One region of the Erwinia rhapontici genome, then DNA from elsewhere that is predicted to be linked to it. Evidence: predicted binding sites of a transcription regulator. Region 1 holds the regulator's gene; each other region holds the start of a gene.
What was found. The regulator Fur, encoded in region 1, represses iron uptake genes when iron is present. The targets are predictions, from matches to a motif close to ATAATAATGAGAACNACTATCAA.

Region 1 (4,478 bases):
GACCCTGTTCAGCTGTGGGTTGGTCTTACATGCAGGCGGCATCGTGCTGCTGGCGCTGGTACAGAGTCCCGAACAGGTGATGCTATTGAATGCGGCTTATCTGCTGATGGGGATTGGCGGTGGAATCAGTGCCAATACGGCACAAACCAGTGCTCTGACTGATTTTCACGATGAGCAGATGACGCGGGCCAGTGTGATATGGAATATTAATCGTCAGCTTTCATTCAGCCTCGGCGCCGCATTGTTTACACTGCTGTTTACGTTGATGAGCCGCCACTATTCTGCTGCTCAGTCTTATCATCAGGTCTTTGTTGTTGCCGCAGTTACCGGCCTGTTCCCCTTGTGGATGATTTATCGCCACGCCCGTCATAAGGATGTTGTATGTCAGCGTTAACCGAAAAAGCCTGTGAAAGTATCATTGTACTGCATCAGCTTATTGAGAAAGTGTTTCACGGAGATGGGAGCTTTGTCCCTGAGCTGTTGCGACATTTTGAACCCGATTTTATCATGGTCGCGCCCAGCGGAAAAAGTCTGTCGATGGAGGAGGTGACTGCGCTGTTCACTCGTCTGGTCGGCGAACGGCAGGGTGTTGCTATCACGATTGAACACTGCAAAGTGATCTCTCAGTTTGGCCAGGAAGTAGCGATCCAGTATCACGAGCTACAACAGCAGGGTGATAATCATACCCACCGTATTTCACTGGCGGTGATTGATTGTGGTTGTACGCCACCTCGCTGGCGCTATTTGCAGGAAACAATGGTGGTCAGTTAATTACTGTACTAGTTCGTGAGTGTGATTCTGTGTAGACTATGCGGCATTATTGCCGTTTAGCCAGTGGATTATCCCGGTTTATGGCATGTTATTTATTGCATTCGCTAAGGGATTTCATGGCTACACCTGCTTCTGCTGTTCGTCTGCCGTCAACACTCTGGGGGGCGTTGATTATCAGTGGCACCATTATTGGTGCCGGGATGTTCTCGCTGCCGGTAGTGATGTCCGGTGCCTGGTTTGCCTGGTCCTCCGCGCTGCTGATCGTGACCTGGTTCTGTATGCTGCTGTCCGGATTACTGTATCTGGAAGCCAGCCTGCATTATCCCATCGGGGCGAGTTTTGATACGGTCACACGCGATTTACTTGGGCGTGGCTGGAACCTGATCAACGGTTTGTCCGTGGTCTTTGTGCTGGGGATCCTCACCTATGCGTACATTTCTGCCAGTGGCGCGATTATTCAGCACAGCCTCAATCAATTAAATGTCGGAATATCGGCACGTATGGCTGGGCTGCTCTTTACGCTACTGGTGGCGCTGTTTATCTGGCTGGGAACAGCGGTTGTCAGCCGGATGACGCTGATTTTTCTCGGCGCGAAGATCCTCACCTTTCTGATGATTTTTGGCGGCCTGCTGTGGCATGTTCAGCCGGCTATTCTGCTCGACAGCCAGGGAGCCGATCGCGATTATCTGCGATATCTCTGGATAGTGGTGCCGTTTTGTCTGGCCTCCTTCGGCTACCATGGCAACATTGCCGGGTTGACGACTTACTACCATAAGAATGCAGGCCGCGTGAGCCGTTGCCTGATTTACGGCACGCTGCTGGCTCTGATGATTTACTTTATCTGGATCATCGGCACGATGGGCAATATTCCCCGCAGCGAATTTAAAGCGATTGCCGCGCAAGGCGGTAATATTGACGTACTGGTGGGGGCGTTATCCGGCGTACTGCACAATCGCTCTCTGAATCTGTTACTGGATATCTTCTCTAACTTCGCCGTTGCCTGTTCATTCCTCGGTGTCAGTCTTGGCTTTTTTGATTACCTTGCCGATCTCTTTAAACTGGATAACTCCGCGTCCGGAAGATTAAAAACCACGCTGCTGACGTTTATTCTGCCGCTAACTGCCGCGATGATCTGGCCCAACGGTTTTCTGCTGGCAATCGGTTATGCCGGGCTGGCCGCGACGTTGTGGGCTGTTGTCACGCCAGCGCTACTAGCCTGGCAGTCACGTCGACGTTTTGCCACTGCCACGTGGCGAGTCAGAGGGGGGATGGCACCGATTGTGCTGGTTCTGCTGTTTGGTGCACTGAATGCCGTGGTCTCGTTGCTTTCATATGGTGGCTGGCTGCCGCTCTATACGCGATAACCTTTTGAGACAGATTGGCAGCGTTTTAGCCGGGAGGAATCGCTATAACGCAGGCATAAAAAAACCGGTGGCAAGCCACCGGTTTTTACACTGAACAGTGCAGATTATTTGTCGTGCAGAGTCTCGTCTTCACGACAGTCACCCAGAGAACAATGGCCATAAAGATACAGGCTATGGTTGCTCAGTTTGATACCGTGACGCGTGGCGATTTCACGCTGACGTTCCTCAATGTATTCGTCTCTGAACTCAATAACTTTACCGCAGTCCAGGCAGATCAGGTGATCGTGATGGTGCTGCTGAGTCAGTTCGAAAACGGATTTACCGCCTTCAAAGTTATGGCGGGTAACGATCCCCGCATCATCAAATTGGTTCAGCACGCGGTAAACGGTGGCCAGACCAATTTCTTCGCCCATATCAATCAGGCGTTTGTACAAGTCTTCCGCACTGACATGATGGCCCTCTGGTTCCTGAAGCACTTCCAGAATTTTCAGTCGGGGAAGCGTGACTTTCAGGCCGGCCTTCTTTAATGCGGTGTTATTGTCAGTCATGCGGATATTGTCCTGTTACTTTGCTAGTCACTTAGTGGCTGAAAAGCCCTGAACATCGGTCGACGCTAAAAGATGAGTGCGTCTCAGTATAGAACTGATACTCCGAAATGAAAACCATAAGGGGTGCCTGAAACCGCAATGGATGTAAGGATAAGTGTCATTACATCCAGGGTAGCACGCGCCCGAATTAGGCTGGGTTAACATTTCAATCTGCATCATCTTCACCGCTCTTTGGGCGACTCACATCCTCAAAGAGTGGGGCAGGTGCTGAGTAAGCGGGTAACCGATGGGGTTATTGTACAGTTTTGCAGATGAAAGTTACAAACATGTATCTATTACTTCTATAGGAAAAACCACTTACTTGATGTGAGATAGCTCCCACATCAAGCGGCTATGGTTATGCTTCGATGATATCTTTTAGCTGAAGTTCATCAAAAATTTGTTTTACCCAATTTTCAACGCGTTCGTTGGTGAGCTCTGGCTGGCGATCTTCATCAATGGCCAGGCCAAGGAAATGGTTATCATCTGCCATGCCTTTCGAAGCCTCGAAATGGTAACCTTCGCTCGGCCAGTGGCCGACAATCACTGCGCCGTTCGGCTCAATGATGTCGCGGATGGTGCCCATTGCATCGCAGAAATACTCGGAATAGTCTTCCTGATCGCCGCAACCAAACAGCGCAACCAGTTTACCGTTGAAGTCGATTTCTTCCAGCGTTGGGAAGAAGTCATCCCAGTCGCACTGGGCTTCACCGTAGTACCAGGTTGGGATGCCAAGCAGCAGAATATCAAAGGCTTCAAGGTCTTCTTTGCTGCTTTTAGCAATATCACGAACTTCTGCAACATCTTTCCCCAGTTGCTTCTGGATCATTTTTGCAATGTTTTCGGTATTGCCTGTATCGCTACCAAAGAAAATGCCGACGAGTGCCATGAGTTTAATAACCTCTTGAATCTTAATGATATGGTGACTGCTGATTTTTTCGCAGATATCGCTAATGATAACAGACCGTCGTGAGCGGATAAATGAGTAATGCTGCCGGTTTTGTCGCTGAGTGCTAAGGCCCTGATACCATCAGGACGGATGACGTTGCAACTGTTCCAGCAGCATTTCTTCGATCAGTTCACTGCGGCTGATATTGCGCTCGAAAGCTAGCTGATTCAGGACATCAACCGCGTCGCTGTTCATTTTCAGTTCGACACGCTTCAGGCCGCGCACTTTATCGCGCTTGAGCTGATTGCGTTTGTTGATACGCAACTGCTCATCACGCGTCAGCGGATTAGTCTTGGGTCGTCCCGGACGTCGTTCATCTGCAAACAGATCGATCGTTGTGCGGTCCGTGTTCTCTTTTGCCATAGGAATCGTAATACTGAAAGGCTGGATTGCTGATGAATAGGGCCGTTATGCCGTCTGATAATCAGCAGCGGCAAAATTTTAGCGCGCCATCATACCCCAGCGAAAATGGTTTTCACAGCGCTAAAAAACGTCGGATTGCACGTAATACCGCATCGGGTTTCTCAGCATGTACCCAATGCCCTGCGCCGGTGATGACATGGGCACGCGCCTGCGGGAACTGGGTTAACAGTGCATCGCGATATGCATCGGCCAAATAGGGAGAACGCTCCCCACGAATGAACAGCACAGGATGTGACCAGGGGGCCAATGGCTCCCAGCCAATGATGTTTTCATAACATGCCAGCAGCGCCGGAACGTTGAAACGCCAAACACCCTCGTGGAACGACTTGAGTAAAAACTGGATAACGCCTTCTTCACTGATACTTTGACGCATCAGGGCAGTAG
Region 2 (4,478 bases), 740 kb from region 1:
TTTTACGAAGTCAGGGCAGAGACGGTAATGAGTCAGAAATATCGCGTGTTTATCGACGGTCAGGCAGGCACCACCGGGTTACAGATCCAGCAGCGGTTGGCCCGTCACCCTCAGATTGAAATGCTCAGCATTGATGAGGCGCAGCGTAAAGATGCCGCTGCCCGCCAGGCGCTGATGAAACAGGCGGATGTCAGCATCCTTTGCCTGCCCGATGCTGCTGCACGTGAAGCCGTGGCACTGGCCGATGAGGTGGGTGCACGCGTGCTGGATGCCAGTTCTGCGCACCGCGTAGAAGCGGGCTGGGTGTATGGTCTGCCAGAACTGGCGGCCGACCAGCGCGAGAAAATTCGTGCTGCCAGCCATGTGTCCAATCCGGGCTGTTACGCTACCGGCGCTATCGCCCTGCTCGCACCGCTGACCCAAAGCGGCCTGCTGAAAGCCGATCAACCGCTGGCGATTAACGCCGTATCCGGCTACAGCGGCGGCGGCAAAGCGATGATCGAAAAATACCAGCAGGCAGGCACCGGGTTTGCCGCCTACGGCCTGGGCTTTGATCATAAACACCTGAAAGAGATTCAGGCGTGGAGTGGGTTGAGCAGCAAGCCGATCTTCCAGCCGTCCGTCGGTGACTATGCGCAGGGTATGCTGGTGTTTATTCCGCTGAATGATGTGGATGGCGAAACGTTACAGCAGGCGCTGGCTGACTTCTATCACGGCCAGCGGTTTATTCACGTGAATGCACTGAACAGCCTGGATGCCGATACCGCCCCTTACCTGCTGCCGGAAGCGCTGAATAATACCAATAATATGGAACTGTTTGTCTTCAGCCATGCACAGCAGCGCCAGAGCATTCTGGTTGCTCGCCTGGATAACCTCGGCAAAGGCGCCTCGGGTGCCGCGGTACAGAACCTGAATCTGATGCTTGGCCTGCCGGAAGAGACCTGCGTGAATCTGTAATATCGCCTCACGGGGGCCTGCCAGTCCCCGTGTTTCCTGCCATTCCCGCTGTATTTTTTCGACCACATTCAGCGCATTGTGGTGTTAAAATCCCTACCTGACTCACACTTTGCCCCTTCGATCCCTTACCCTTTCGTTAAATTCGACTAAAGTTTTAATCTGCTCAACTACTTACAGATCATGCATGGTCTGGACATGGAGAATGGCTAATGAGAAGAGTCGAACAACGTCAATGGAATACACGCCTGTTTACCCCCCTGCTGCTCACCGCCGCGCTGACCGCCAGCTTCACGCTTCAGGCGGAAGATAATCAGCGCATGCTGAGCAGTAACCCGCAGCCACCGGACATCCGCCTCGGGCCGTTGTTCCACGCGGTGCAGGCGGCAAAAATTTTCCCCGACCAGAAAACTTTTGCTGATGCCGTGCCCAAACAGGATCCGACGGCCATTCTTACCGACTGGCAAATGCAGAAAATGCAGCGCAATTTCGATTTGAAGCGATTTGTTGCCACGAATTTTATCCTGCCCGCAGAGGGGGACAAATATGTCCCGCCCGCTGGCCAGAGTCTGCGTGAACATATCAACGGCCTGTGGCCGGTGCTGACGCGCTCCGCCAGCCAGGCCAATCAGTGGGATTCGCTGCTGCCGCTGCCGAAGCCTTATGTCGTCCCGGGTGGGCGCTTCCGCGAAGTGTATTACTGGGACAGCTACTTCACCATGCTGGGGCTGGCGGAAAGCGGTCACTGGGATCGGGTGCAGGATATGGTCGATAACTTTGCCTCTGAGCTGGATAAATACGGCCATATCCCCAACGGTAACCGCAGCTACTATCTCAGCCGCTCGCAGCCCCCGTTCTTCAGTATGATGGTTGATCTGCTGGCAAAACATGAGGGTGAAGCGGTCTACAGCAAATATCTGCCGCAGTTGGAAAAAGAGTACAACTACTGGATGGCCGATGCTGACAGCAGCACCTTAGCCGCCGGTTCGGCCAGCAAACGCGTCGTTAAGCTTAAAGACGGCACCGTACTGAACCGCTACTGGGATGCCCGCGATGTGCCGCGTACCGAATCCTGGATGGACGATATCGCCACCGCCGGGAAAGCCCCTTCGCGCGATAAAGCCGGGCTGTATCGCGACCTGCGAGCCGGGGCCGCATCGGGCTGGGACTTCAGTTCTCGCTGGTTCGATAAACCGGGTGATCTGGCTACCATTCATACCACCCGCATTGTCCCGGTGGACCTGAATGCCCTGATGTTCCACCTGGAGAATACCCTCGCCCACGCTTACCAGGTGGCGAAAAATGAAGGTGCAAGCAAGCGTCTGGCCGAGCGTGCCACACAGCGTCGTGACGCGATCAACCGCTATCTGTGGGATGAGAAACAGGGCTGGTATGCCGACTATGACTGGCAGAAAGCGCAGGTCCGTCCGCAGTTAACCGCCGCCACGCTGTTCCCGCTCTATGTGCAGGCCGCGACGGACGATCACGCTAACCGTACGGCCAGCGCCGTGAAAGCGCAGTTGCTGAAAGAAGGTGGCCTGGTGACCACCACCGTCAACAACGGCCAGCAGTGGGATGCGCCTAACGGCTGGGCACCGTTGCAGTGGGCCGCCGTTGAGGGGCTGAATCACTATGGTAAGCAGGACCTGGCGAAAGAGATCGGTATGCGCTTCCTGCAAAACGTGCAGGCCACCTACGATAAAGAACACAAGCTGGTCGAGAAATACGTTGTCGAAGGTAAAGGACTGGGTGGCGGCGGTGGCGGCGAATATCCGTTGCAGGATGGCTTTGGCTGGACCAATGGCGTAACGCTGAAATTAATGGATCTTTACTGCCCTAAAGGCGTGACCTGTAATAATGTGGGGGATATCAGCACGGCTAAACCAGCACCTTAACCTGCATTAACCCCTGACCGGGCGGCCTTTGTGCCGCCTTTTTTTATCGTTCCCGGCCCCCCTCACCTCACGCTGCCAGACTCCGCAGCCCACCAGACACCTTCCGATACTGAAATAAAATTTACGCTTGAAAAAATCAACGATAACAATAACAATTCTCATTGTTATTCTCATATTTTGTTACTTTTATGTAAGAATGCCTTTTCCCGAGGGATCTGATCGGCTTTCAGTTCCCTCGATCCACCCTACAAGGAAAGAAGATGACTCTGGTTTTTAACCTGAAGCGATCGGTGCTGTGCTGCGCCATTGCGATGACCGCCCCTGGCATGACTTTCGCTGCTGACAGCCAGATGGTGGTGACGGCAGCGCCCGCGGAGACCGCCGATTCACCAACGCGTGGCTATACCGCAACCACGTCTACCGGCGCCAGCAAAACCGATCAGCCGCTGATCACCACCGGTCAGTCGGTGTCTGTCGTCACCCGCCAGCAGATTGACGATCAGGCCGCCAATACCGTTGGCCAGGCGCTGAATTATACGCCAGGGGTGTTTTCTAACTTCAGTGGGGGTGCCACCCGTTTTGACACCGTTGCCCTGCGTGGCTTCCACGGCGGCGATGTCGATAATCTGTTCCTCGATGGTATGCGCCTGATGAGCGACGGCGGCAGCCATAATATTATGCAGGTCGATCCCTGGTTCCTTGAGCGCCTTGATATCATCAAAGGTCCCTCCTCTGCGCTGTATGGTCAGACCGTTCCCGGCGGGCTGGTGAACATGACCTCGAAACGCCCGCAGTTTGTCTCTGAAGGGCATTTCCGTCTGACCGGTGGAACACAAAATACCAAAGGGGCCGCCTTTGATTATACCAATGCGATTAATGACCAGTGGGCCTTCCGCCTGATCGGCATGACGCGCACCAGCGATACGCAGTATGACAATACACGTGAAGAACGTTACACGATTTCGCCGTCATTGCTGTGGCAGCCGTCAGAAGACACCTCCCTGTTGCTGCGTGCCTACCTGCAAAAAGATCCCTCTGGTGGTTATCACGGCTCCACACCGCTCTCCGGTAACCTGACTCAGCATAATGGCAAATGGTTAAAGGATGGCTTCAACGAAGGCGAAAGCAGCGTTGACCAGTACAAACGGCGTGAACAGGTTTACAGCTACGCCTTCTCGCACCGCTTCAATGAGACATGGGCAGTGCGCTCTGATGCCAGCTACACGCACAGCAGCGTTGCCCTGGATCAGGTGTATCAGAACGGCTGGATCGGTGATAGTGACCAGATAGCACGTGGCTACAGTGGCTCACGCGGTTCACTGGATGCCTGGTCAACGGACAATCAGCTGGAAGCGGATTTCGCCACTGGCGACGTGACGCATAAGCTGGTGGTGGGTGCAGAATACCATCAGTATAAAAACGATGTCTGGAGCGGATACGGGAGTGCCAGCCCACTCGATCCCTTCACCGGTGCCACTGCCTCTCACAGTGTAGCCGTCACCGCTCAGGACAACACCACTCGCCGCTACTATCAGTCCGGCGTCTATTTGCAGGATGAGCTGGAATGGAATCGCTGGCATGCCACGCTGTCCGGCCGCTATGATCGCATGGTGTCAGAGCAGGATAATC
Region 3 (4,478 bases), 1.1 Mb from region 1:
AATATCACCACCCTGAAGCTGTTTGCCCACAGCGATCTGGAGCGTCAGTACGCCCGCGAGGCGATTGGCGACCAGACGGTAAAAACCCGCAGCCAGGGACGTATGGTCACCGGCATGGATGTGGTGATCACTACGCTGAATGGTCTGCTGATTATCAGCACTACCGGGCTGGCGCTGTGGCTGTGGACGCAGTCACTGTTAAGCGTTGGGGCGATTGCGCTGGCTACCGGGCTGGTAATCCGCATCGTCAACATGTCCGGCTGGATTATGTGGGTGGTGAACGGCATCTTTGAAAATATCGGGATGGTGCAGGATGGCCTGCAAACCATTGCCCAGCCCGTCAAAGTCAGTGATAAAAACCAGGCTCCGGCGCTGCGGGTGCAGCAGGGCGAAATCCAGTTTGAGGCTATCCGCTTTAACTACGGCGGCGAACGCACGGTGATTAATGACCTGCAGCTGACCATCCGGCCCGGTGAAAAAATCGGCCTGATTGGCCCCTCCGGCGCGGGAAAATCCACGCTGGTGAATCTGCTGCTGCGGTTGTATGACCTGAACGGTGGCCGCATCCTGATAGATGGTCAGAACATTGCCGATGTCACTCAGGAGAGCCTGCGTGCACAGATTGGGATGATCACCCAGGATACCTCCCTGCTGCACCGTTCGATTCGCGAGAACCTGCTGTACGGTCGGCCGGATGCCAGCGAAGAGGCGTTAACGCGCGCTATTCATCAGGCGAGAGCCGATGAATTTATTCCCCTGCTGTCCGATCCGCAGGGCCGCACCGGGCTGGATGCCCAGGTGGGTGAACGCGGCGTGAAGTTGTCCGGTGGGCAGCGCCAGCGTATTGCGATTGCCCGCGTACTGCTGAAGGATGCGCCGATTCTGATTATGGACGAAGCCACTTCCGCGCTGGATTCCGAAGTGGAAGCGGCGATTCAGGAGAGCCTGGAGACGTTGATGGGAGAGAAAACCGTGATTGCGATTGCCCACCGGCTATCGACCATCGCCCGTATGGATAGGCTGGTGGTGCTGGAGCAGGGCCGGATTGCCGAAATTGGCAGCCACAGCGAACTGCTGGCAAAAGGCGGCCTGTATGCGCGCCTGTGGCGCCACCAGACCGGCGGATTTGTCGGCGAAGGATGATGGTCATGCCCGACGGGTATCACTGCCCGTCGGGCTGCCGCCACGGTAGCGAGGCTTTGGCTTCCTCTGCCCAGTTGCGCACGCCTTCACGCTCCTGATGCAGGAAATCGGCGACCGCATCGTGCAGCCCGGCGTGGCGCAGCAGGTGCCAGGATTCTGTCAGCACCGGTTCGAAACCACGAATCAGCTTATGTTCACCCTGAGCACCGGCATCAAAACGCTGCAGCCCGTGCTCAATGGCGTACTCCATCCCCTGATAGAAGCAGGTTTCAAAATGCAGGCGGTTGAACTCTTCCAGGCAACCCCAGTAGCGGCCGTAGAAGGTGTTGCCATCCACCAGACTGAACGCCATGGCCACCGGCTCTCCGTGCTGGCTGGCGATCACCACGCGAATCGCTTCCGGCATGCGCTCGGCCAACAGGCTGAAAAACAGGCGCGGCAGGTAAGGCTGACGGCCGCGCACGCGGTAGGTATTGGCGTAACAGGCGTAAACAAAATCCCACTGCGCCTCCGTCACCTCTGCGCCCTGATACCAGACAAACTCCACGCCCTGGCTGGCAACCAGCTCGCGCTCTTTGCGCAGCTGTTTGCGCTTGCGCGAGGTGAGGAGGTCGAGAAAATCCTGGAAATCGCGAAAACCCCGGTTGTGCCAGTGATACTGGCAGCCGAGGCGCGGCAGCCAGCGCGGATCCTGCTCCAGCCCCTGGTGAATACGCTCATCGCTGAAATTAATATGGCCGCTGAAGAGCTGCCGTTCGGCCAGAAACGCAGGTAAGGCCTGTAACAGCTGCGCGGCCTGGCGATCGCTCCCAAGCAGTCGTGCGCCGCTGACCGGACTGAATGGCACCGCCGACAGCCACTTCGGATAATAAGGAATCCCTGCCCGCTCGCTGGCCTCTGCCCAGGCGTGATCGAAAACGTATTCTCCCATCGAATGATTTTTCGCGTAGCCAGGCATGGCCGCACGCGGCGTTCCCTCTTCCATCCACAGCAAATGCTGCGGCAGCCAGCCCGAAGCGCGGCTGACCGCACCGCTCTCTTCCAGAGTGGAGAGAAAAGCATGACGTAAAAAAGGCTGAGAGTTGGGGGCCAGGGCATCCCACTGACTGGCCGGAATATCGGCCAGTTGCGTCAGGACAGTCAGGGACATCGGCGTGCTCCGCATTTACCACAGGGAAAGCGCTACGTTGACGGCTTTTTGCGCCGGGATCAATCCGTTATTCCACGAGGGTGATGTAAAGAAGCCTCGTTCTCATTCTCATTATCATCTGGCTTTGCTATTCTTGCCGACCTTATGTGCGTTATCACACGTGCGCGGCTTTCAGGTTTACAAGGCGGGTTTATGGCGAGTGTTCAGGGTTATCGCTTGTTTAATGTAGTGCTGGCGCGTAAGCAGGTACTTTCTCCTTCGATGCTGTGCTGCGTATTCAGCGGTGATGACGTGCGTCAGATGAAAATGGATGCACCGGATCAGCGGATAAAACTGCTGTTTCCTTCCCTCGACGGCACGCCCTCAACGTTGACCGATGAGGGTGATAAAACCTGGTGGGAAACAGCCCGCGCGATGCCGCAGGATATCCGTCCGATTGCCCGTACCTATACCCTTCGTCACGTCAATGCTGATGCCGGAGAAGTAGAAGTCGAGTTTGTGATGCACGGTACCGAAGGCCCGGCTTCGGCCTGGGCGCTGAATGCTGAGCCGGGTGCAGCGCTGCAAATGGTGGCACCAAATCGCGCCTGCCCGACCAGCAGCGGTGGCTACGAGTGGGACCCGCACCCTGACGTGGAGCGCGCGCTGGTCGTTGCAGATGAAACGGCACTCCCGGCGGCGAAAGCGATCCTTGAACAGCTGGCTGGCTGGAGCAACCCGCCGCAGTTACAGATGTTCCTGGAAATGCCGAAACGCGGCGACTGTGTTGATCTCAGCCACTATACTTTTGCCGACATCCACTGGCTGCCGCGTGAAGAAACCGGTGCCTCTCATGGTGAAGCGTTACTGCAGGCGGTGCAGCAGCGGGTGATGCTGCCGGAAAGTGCGTTGGTGCGCGGTGAGCTGCATGAAGAGAAGGATGGCGATATCCTCTGGGACCGTGCCGATAGCGGAGATAAACGCTTTCATGGCTGGGTTGCTGCCGAGTCCAGCGCCGTTAAACAACTGCGCCGCTATCTGATTGGTGAGCGCGGCCTGTCGCCGGAGTGCATCAGTTTTATGGCCTACTGGAGCCGTGGCCCGCGCCGCAACGACTAACCCTCTGTTACCGGCGGACCATCAGCAGTGGGCTGACGTTTTTCAGCAGGTTATAGAACCAGGTTTTGGCGGTGATATCCCCGATCTCGGTGTGCCCGTACAGGTACACCTCAAGATTCGGTAGCTCAAACGGCAGTTCGATGATGCGCCCGTTGCCTCGCGCGACATAGATTTTCGCCGCGCTGGAGGGCAGCGTCACCAGCAGTTCGCTGGAGGCAATCAGCTCGCCCAGCGCCGCAAAGTGCGGGACTTCCAGTGCAATGCGGCGCTCATAGCCATACTCTTTTATCCGCTCTTCCACCATATAATGCCCGCTGATGGTCGACACAATAATGTGTTGTTCCTCCAGGTAGGCATCCAGCGTCAGGGTGTCGCCAATGCGCGGGTGCTGGTCGTTCAACAGGCAGACATAACACTCGTCCATAATCCGGTCACGCTGCGCCAGCGAAATACTCTCGTTACGGCTACACAGCGCGGCATCGACCTTTCCGGTCAGCAACCATTCATCCAGTTTTCGCATCTCTACCGGGATCACCTCCAGCTGCACGTTAGGGGCAACGGCGCGCAGATGTTTCACCAGACCGGGTAGCAACAGCAGTTCGCCAAGGTCAGAGAGGGCGAGACGAAATTTGTGAAAGGATGTGTCCGGAGAGAAGCTGCGGGTGTCTGCCACCGCCTTCTCAATGCCACTGAGAGACTTTTTAAAAACCGTATAGAGCTGACTGGCGGTGGGAGTCGGTTGCATCCCTTTACGGCTGCGTTTAAACAGCTCGTTACCCGTCGCAACCCGCAGCCGGGCTAGGGCATAGCTGGCAGAGGGCTGAGTAATGAACAAACGTTCGGCAGCCCCGCTGACACTTTGGGTTTCATAAATGGCGATAAATACCCGCACCAGGTTGAGATCCATGTTAGCTGGCATATAGCCCTTATCTATTATCAAAGATTTATATTATCTATTTGAACTATTTTAAGCGGTCTAATACCATCCCTTCCACGTTTTTTTGATATGTTCTCCCTTTTTTTTCATATCGTAATTACTTCAATAAAATCAAAATAATAAATAACTTCCTTGTTCTTTTAAGGCAGG
Region 4 (4,478 bases), 580 kb from region 1:
GTAAGAGGTAAAAACTGATCCCGTAGGGGCGACCTTTTTTCCGGCCGCCCGGGCTGGCTAACCTGCCGTTTTCAGCACGGCGGGGCGCATGTCGTGCCAGTTTTCTTCGATGTAACGAATGCATTCGGCGCGAGTATCCGGGCCGCTCACGGCCTTCCAGCCAGCAGGAACGTCGGAAAACGCTGGCCACAGGCTGTATTGCTGGCGTGCATTGAGCAGCACCAGGAAGTCGAGGGTTTCATCGTCGAAGGGATTTTGTTGTTCGGTCATGTTAATTACCTGTCTTTCCAGAATAGGGAGGTGTAATAAAGTCGGCGAGTAGCCAGCGTAAGCCGTCCAGCAGCCCGCCGCGCCAGCACAGGGCATCATGCCCGCCGGAGAAAATTCGGAAATTAATGTCATGCCCGCCTGCGAGCAGCGCCTGACGCATCTGTTGGTTAACCCAGGCCATATCGGCTTCGCGATCGCCCGCTTCCTGGAAGATCTTTAAGCGGCTGGCAGGCAGTACACCCTTGATGACCTGCCCGGTCAGCCAGCCCATCTCCTGCTCTCCGGCTTCGGAAAAGTGGGTGACCAGGCGGACGTTTGGCCACCAGAAGGAGCCAGACTGGCTGAGGATGCGGCCAAAGCGCCCGGGCCAGTGCAGCCCGGCATACATCGCCGCCAGGCCGCCGTAACTTTGCCCGGCGACCACGGTACGGTCGGCCTCTTCACTGAATTCCACACGGCTGCGCGCCAGCGGCAGCAATTCCTGCTGCACCGCCTGCCAGAATTCAGCATTGCAGGGCAGCTCTTTTTCGCGCCAGTCACCGTTAATCACATCAATCAACAGCCAGCAGGCGGCGGGCAGATGGCCGCTGTCGGTTTCGGCATGCAGCGCGGAATAAAGCGGTTGTCCGTCTGCCCAGTTCTGTCCATCCAGCAGAATCACCAGCGGGCGCTGCTCTGGGATCGCTGTACTGCCCGTGGTATAGAGCCAGATACGGCGCTGATTCCCCAGCAGGGCGCTGTCCCAGGTAAATTGTTGCAGCTGGTGGTTATCGGGGTGTATCGGCTGTCCGCTGTCCAGCGCGTGCCACGCAGACTGGTCCGGCGCCGCGGGCATATGCGCGGCCGACAGCGCGTGCCCGCGGCTGTTGAGGTGGGCACAGCTGCGATTTAACGGGTCGGCAATCGCCAGCGGGAACAGAGATATCCACCATTCGCGCTGTTGTTTGCGGCGTGTGTCGTCATCGGTGCTAAAAGTGGGGGGGAGTTGCTCAGCGTTTACCGGGATCAGGCTGTAACTGCCACGCCAGTGCTCATCAATCTCCGTTGACCAGTGCCAGACATCGGTTCCCGCCAGGCGTTGCAAACTTTGCGGCTGCGGGCTGTGGTGGTCGGTCACGCAGTTAATATCCACATAAACCTGATGTATCGCAGAGCGGGTTTCGTCACCTGCCGGGTCACGCCAGAAATAGTTCATCCGGACTGTTCCTTCAGCAAAGGCTTCAACCAGTGGCGTGCCATGTTGCGCAATGCGCCGCCACCAGCTCTCTTCACCCACGTTATCGGCGGCCAGCAGCTGTGCTGCATGACCTGCGGGCTGACGCATCGGCCATAATGTGTGCCGTGTTGTCACGATAATTTTCCTTAATTTACATTTAATTACTTAAAAGGAGGGACTTTAATCTCTCTTACAGTAAATGACGCTAATACAAATAGTATTGAGAATAGTTTGCATTTGCAATAAGATGCGTCGCAACTTTCTTAAGGGCCTGTAAGTTGTACGTAAATATCGGTTTTCTTAAGAAGGGCAGAAGAATCGACGAAAGTAGTGGCAAACGTGATTCTCACCTTTCACCGCGGCCAATCAGTTCTCCTTAACCATTGGCGGGTTTTAACGGGTTTTTTTTATCAGCAAATCTGTTCAGACGGGATACCAGAACATGTTTAATAAGATTAAAAAACAGGCAATACCAGGCATTGCAGTTCGTTCAGACAAACACACCCTGCGTTTATTACTGGCTTCAGCCCTGCTGATGGCGCCCGCCGTGCAGGCAGCCACCGAAGCCGAAAATACGCTGACGGTCACCGCAGACACCCAGGAAAGCGTCACCGCCCCGACCAAAGGGATCGTAGCGAAAGAGAGCGCTTCAGGCACCAAGACCGCCACACCGCTGCGTAAAACCCCGCAATCCATTTCTGTGGTGACGCGCGATCAGATGGACGATCAGGCGGCGGCTTCAGTCTCTGATGCGCTGAGCTACACCAGTGGCGTGGTGACCAACTACCGTGGTAACTCGAACCGTAATGACGAAGTGATCAGCCGCGGCTTCCGTTATGCGCCTAAATTCCTGGATGGGCTGAGCTACGGCTTGTCCGGCCAGGCCGGAGCAGCAGGGCAGATCGATCCCTGGTTGTTAGAGCGTGTGGAAATGGTACATGGCCCGGCATCGGTACTGTATGGCCAGGTGAACCCGGGCGGTCTGATCAATATGACCAGCAAGCGCCCAACCGCTGAGAGCATTCATGAGGTCAAACTCAGCACTGGCAATCAGCATTTTGGTGAGGCCGCATTTGACTTCGGCGGTCAGCTGAATGATGACAACACCCTGTTCTATCGCCTGAACGGTATTGCCAGCACCAAACATGAGTTTGTTAAAAACAACAAACAACAGCGTATGGCGATTGCTCCGGCGATTACCTGGCTGCCAAATGAAGACACCAGCTTTACGCTGTTAACCAGCTACCAGAATGAACCTAAAGCCGGTTACCGTAACTTCCTGCCGATGTCCGGCTCGCTGAAAGAGAGTAGCGCAGGCTATATCCCTTACGACTTTAACGTCAGCGACCCGAGCTACAACGAAGCGAAGCGTGAACAAACGTCTATCGGTTATATCTTCGATCACAACTTTAACGACGCGGTGTCATTCCAGCAGAACGTGCGTTACAGCCATATGAGTGAGTCTTACAAGTATCTGGTGTATACCTGGGATGCGGATAACGACCACTCGATCAACCGCCGTCCACAGCATGATAAAATCATGACGGATGAACTGGCGATGGATAACCAGCTGAAAGGGAAGTTTGAGACCGGTGACGTTAATCACACCGTGATTGGCGGGCTGGACTATAAATGGAGCGATGTTGACAGCAAGTTGTGGCGTGACAGCGGAGATCGTTACATTCTTGACTGGGCTAATCCGACCAGCATTGATATTGATGAAAGTGACTTCTCCCTGGTCACCAGCACGCGTAAGAGACTGCATCAGGTTGGTGTCTATTTACAGGACCAGCTGGAGTGGAACCGCTGGAACCTGGTGCTGTCAGGTCGTAATGACTGGAGCGAAATCCGTACGCTGGATCGTACCGATAACAGCGACACTCAGCAGAATGATAACAAGTTCACTGGCCGTGCAGGCCTGCTGTACGCCTTTGATTCAGGCTTTTCGCCGTATGTCAGCTACAGCACCTCGTTTGAACCTAACCTGAGTACCGGTGCACCGGGTGCCAAACCCTTTGCGCCAACCACCGGTGAACAGACCGAAGTGGGCTTCAAATATCAGCCAACGGGCACCAATACTATGCTAACGGTCTCCTGGTTTGATATTAACCAGAAGAACCTTACCGGCTATAACAGCGTATTGGGTTACAACGAAGCGATCGGCAAGGTCAATTCGAAAGGGGTTGAAACTGAGTTACGTTCTCAGCCAATTCCGGAAGTTGAACTGTTGGCGCAGTACACCTACACCGATGCGGTGACCAAAGAGAGCAGCACCAGTTCTGCTCTCGCGGGACGTGCCCCTTCGGGTATTCCGCGTCATGCAGCATCTGCCTGGGGTAACTACAGCTTCCTCGACGGCGTGCTAAACGGCTTTACTCTGGGTGCTGGCGTTCGTTACACCGGTGATGCTCCAGCAGACTCCATTGGACAGGATGAAGTTCCACACTTCACACTTTACGATGCGATGGTGAAATACAAGTTGGGTGAGGCAGTATCTGCGCTGAAAGGCACCACATTGCAGTTTAACGTGCAGAACCTGACGGATAAGCACTATGTGGCGTCATGCAGCAATACCGAAGCCTGCTTCTACGGTTCAGGCCGTACCTTCGTTGCTTCAGTGGATTATCGCTGGTAATAAAGGCAGGCGGGGCGTTGATTGCTCCAGAGATGTAAAGCGGGGTTCCACAGAGAACCGCGTTCCTGACAAGCTTCATTATCATCCTTTTAGCCACCCCAGACGGGGTGGCTATTTTTTTACCTGATCGTTCCCTCACCGCACGTCCTGCTTTTTTCTGACGCCAGTCTGTTTAGCCGAACCGTTATAAATCACACTGATTTTTTCTTTAGTTTACATGTTGTTACTTTTTATCGTCCGCGCCAGTTATTTGTGTAATAAGAAATGCTAATACAAATGTTATTGAGAGTGATTTACATTTGCATTAGTATGCGTCGGGACTTCATACAGGTAAGAGGTAACTCTGCATTTAGTAAG

Region 2: LJN55_RS09805 (TonB-dependent siderophore receptor) is a predicted target of Fur. The motif match lies at 2,995-3,017, and genes of this name have one in related genera.
Region 3: LJN55_RS00995 (siderophore-interacting protein) is a predicted target of Fur. The motif match lies at 2,383-2,405, and genes of this name have one in related genera.
Region 4: fes (enterochelin esterase) is a predicted target of Fur. The motif match lies at 1,701-1,723, and genes of this name have one in related genera.

What each region holds. Positions count from the first base shown of each region.
Region 1 covers NZ_CP085627.1:1,326,297-1,330,774, forward strand. Annotated here, with positions in the region: gene LJN55_RS06265 (MFS transporter) at 1-394, shown strand, start outside; gene LJN55_RS06270 (hypothetical protein) at 382-771, shown strand; gene mtr (tryptophan permease) at 888-2,135, shown strand; gene fur (ferric iron uptake transcriptional regulator) at 2,240-2,683, opposite strand; gene fldA (flavodoxin FldA) at 3,081-3,611, opposite strand; gene ybfE (LexA regulated protein) at 3,753-4,034, opposite strand; gene ybfF (esterase) at 4,147-4,478, opposite strand, start outside.
Region 2 covers NZ_CP085627.1:2,067,341-2,071,818, reverse strand. Annotated here, with positions in the region: gene argC (N-acetyl-gamma-glutamyl-phosphate reductase) at 28-957, shown strand; gene treA (alpha,alpha-trehalase TreA) at 1,167-2,849, shown strand; gene LJN55_RS09805 (TonB-dependent siderophore receptor) at 3,110-4,478, shown strand, end outside.
Region 3 covers NZ_CP085627.1:237,717-242,194, forward strand. Annotated here, with positions in the region: gene LJN55_RS00985 (ABC transporter ATP-binding protein) at 1-1,143, shown strand, start outside; gene LJN55_RS00990 (GNAT family N-acetyltransferase) at 1,163-2,293, opposite strand; gene LJN55_RS00995 (siderophore-interacting protein) at 2,486-3,391, shown strand; gene LJN55_RS01000 (LysR family transcriptional regulator) at 3,399-4,310, opposite strand.
Region 4 covers NZ_CP085627.1:1,902,992-1,907,469, forward strand. Annotated here, with positions in the region: gene LJN55_RS09055 (MbtH family protein) at 58-270, opposite strand; gene fes (enterochelin esterase) at 272-1,594, opposite strand; gene LJN55_RS09065 (TonB-dependent siderophore receptor) at 1,929-4,121, shown strand.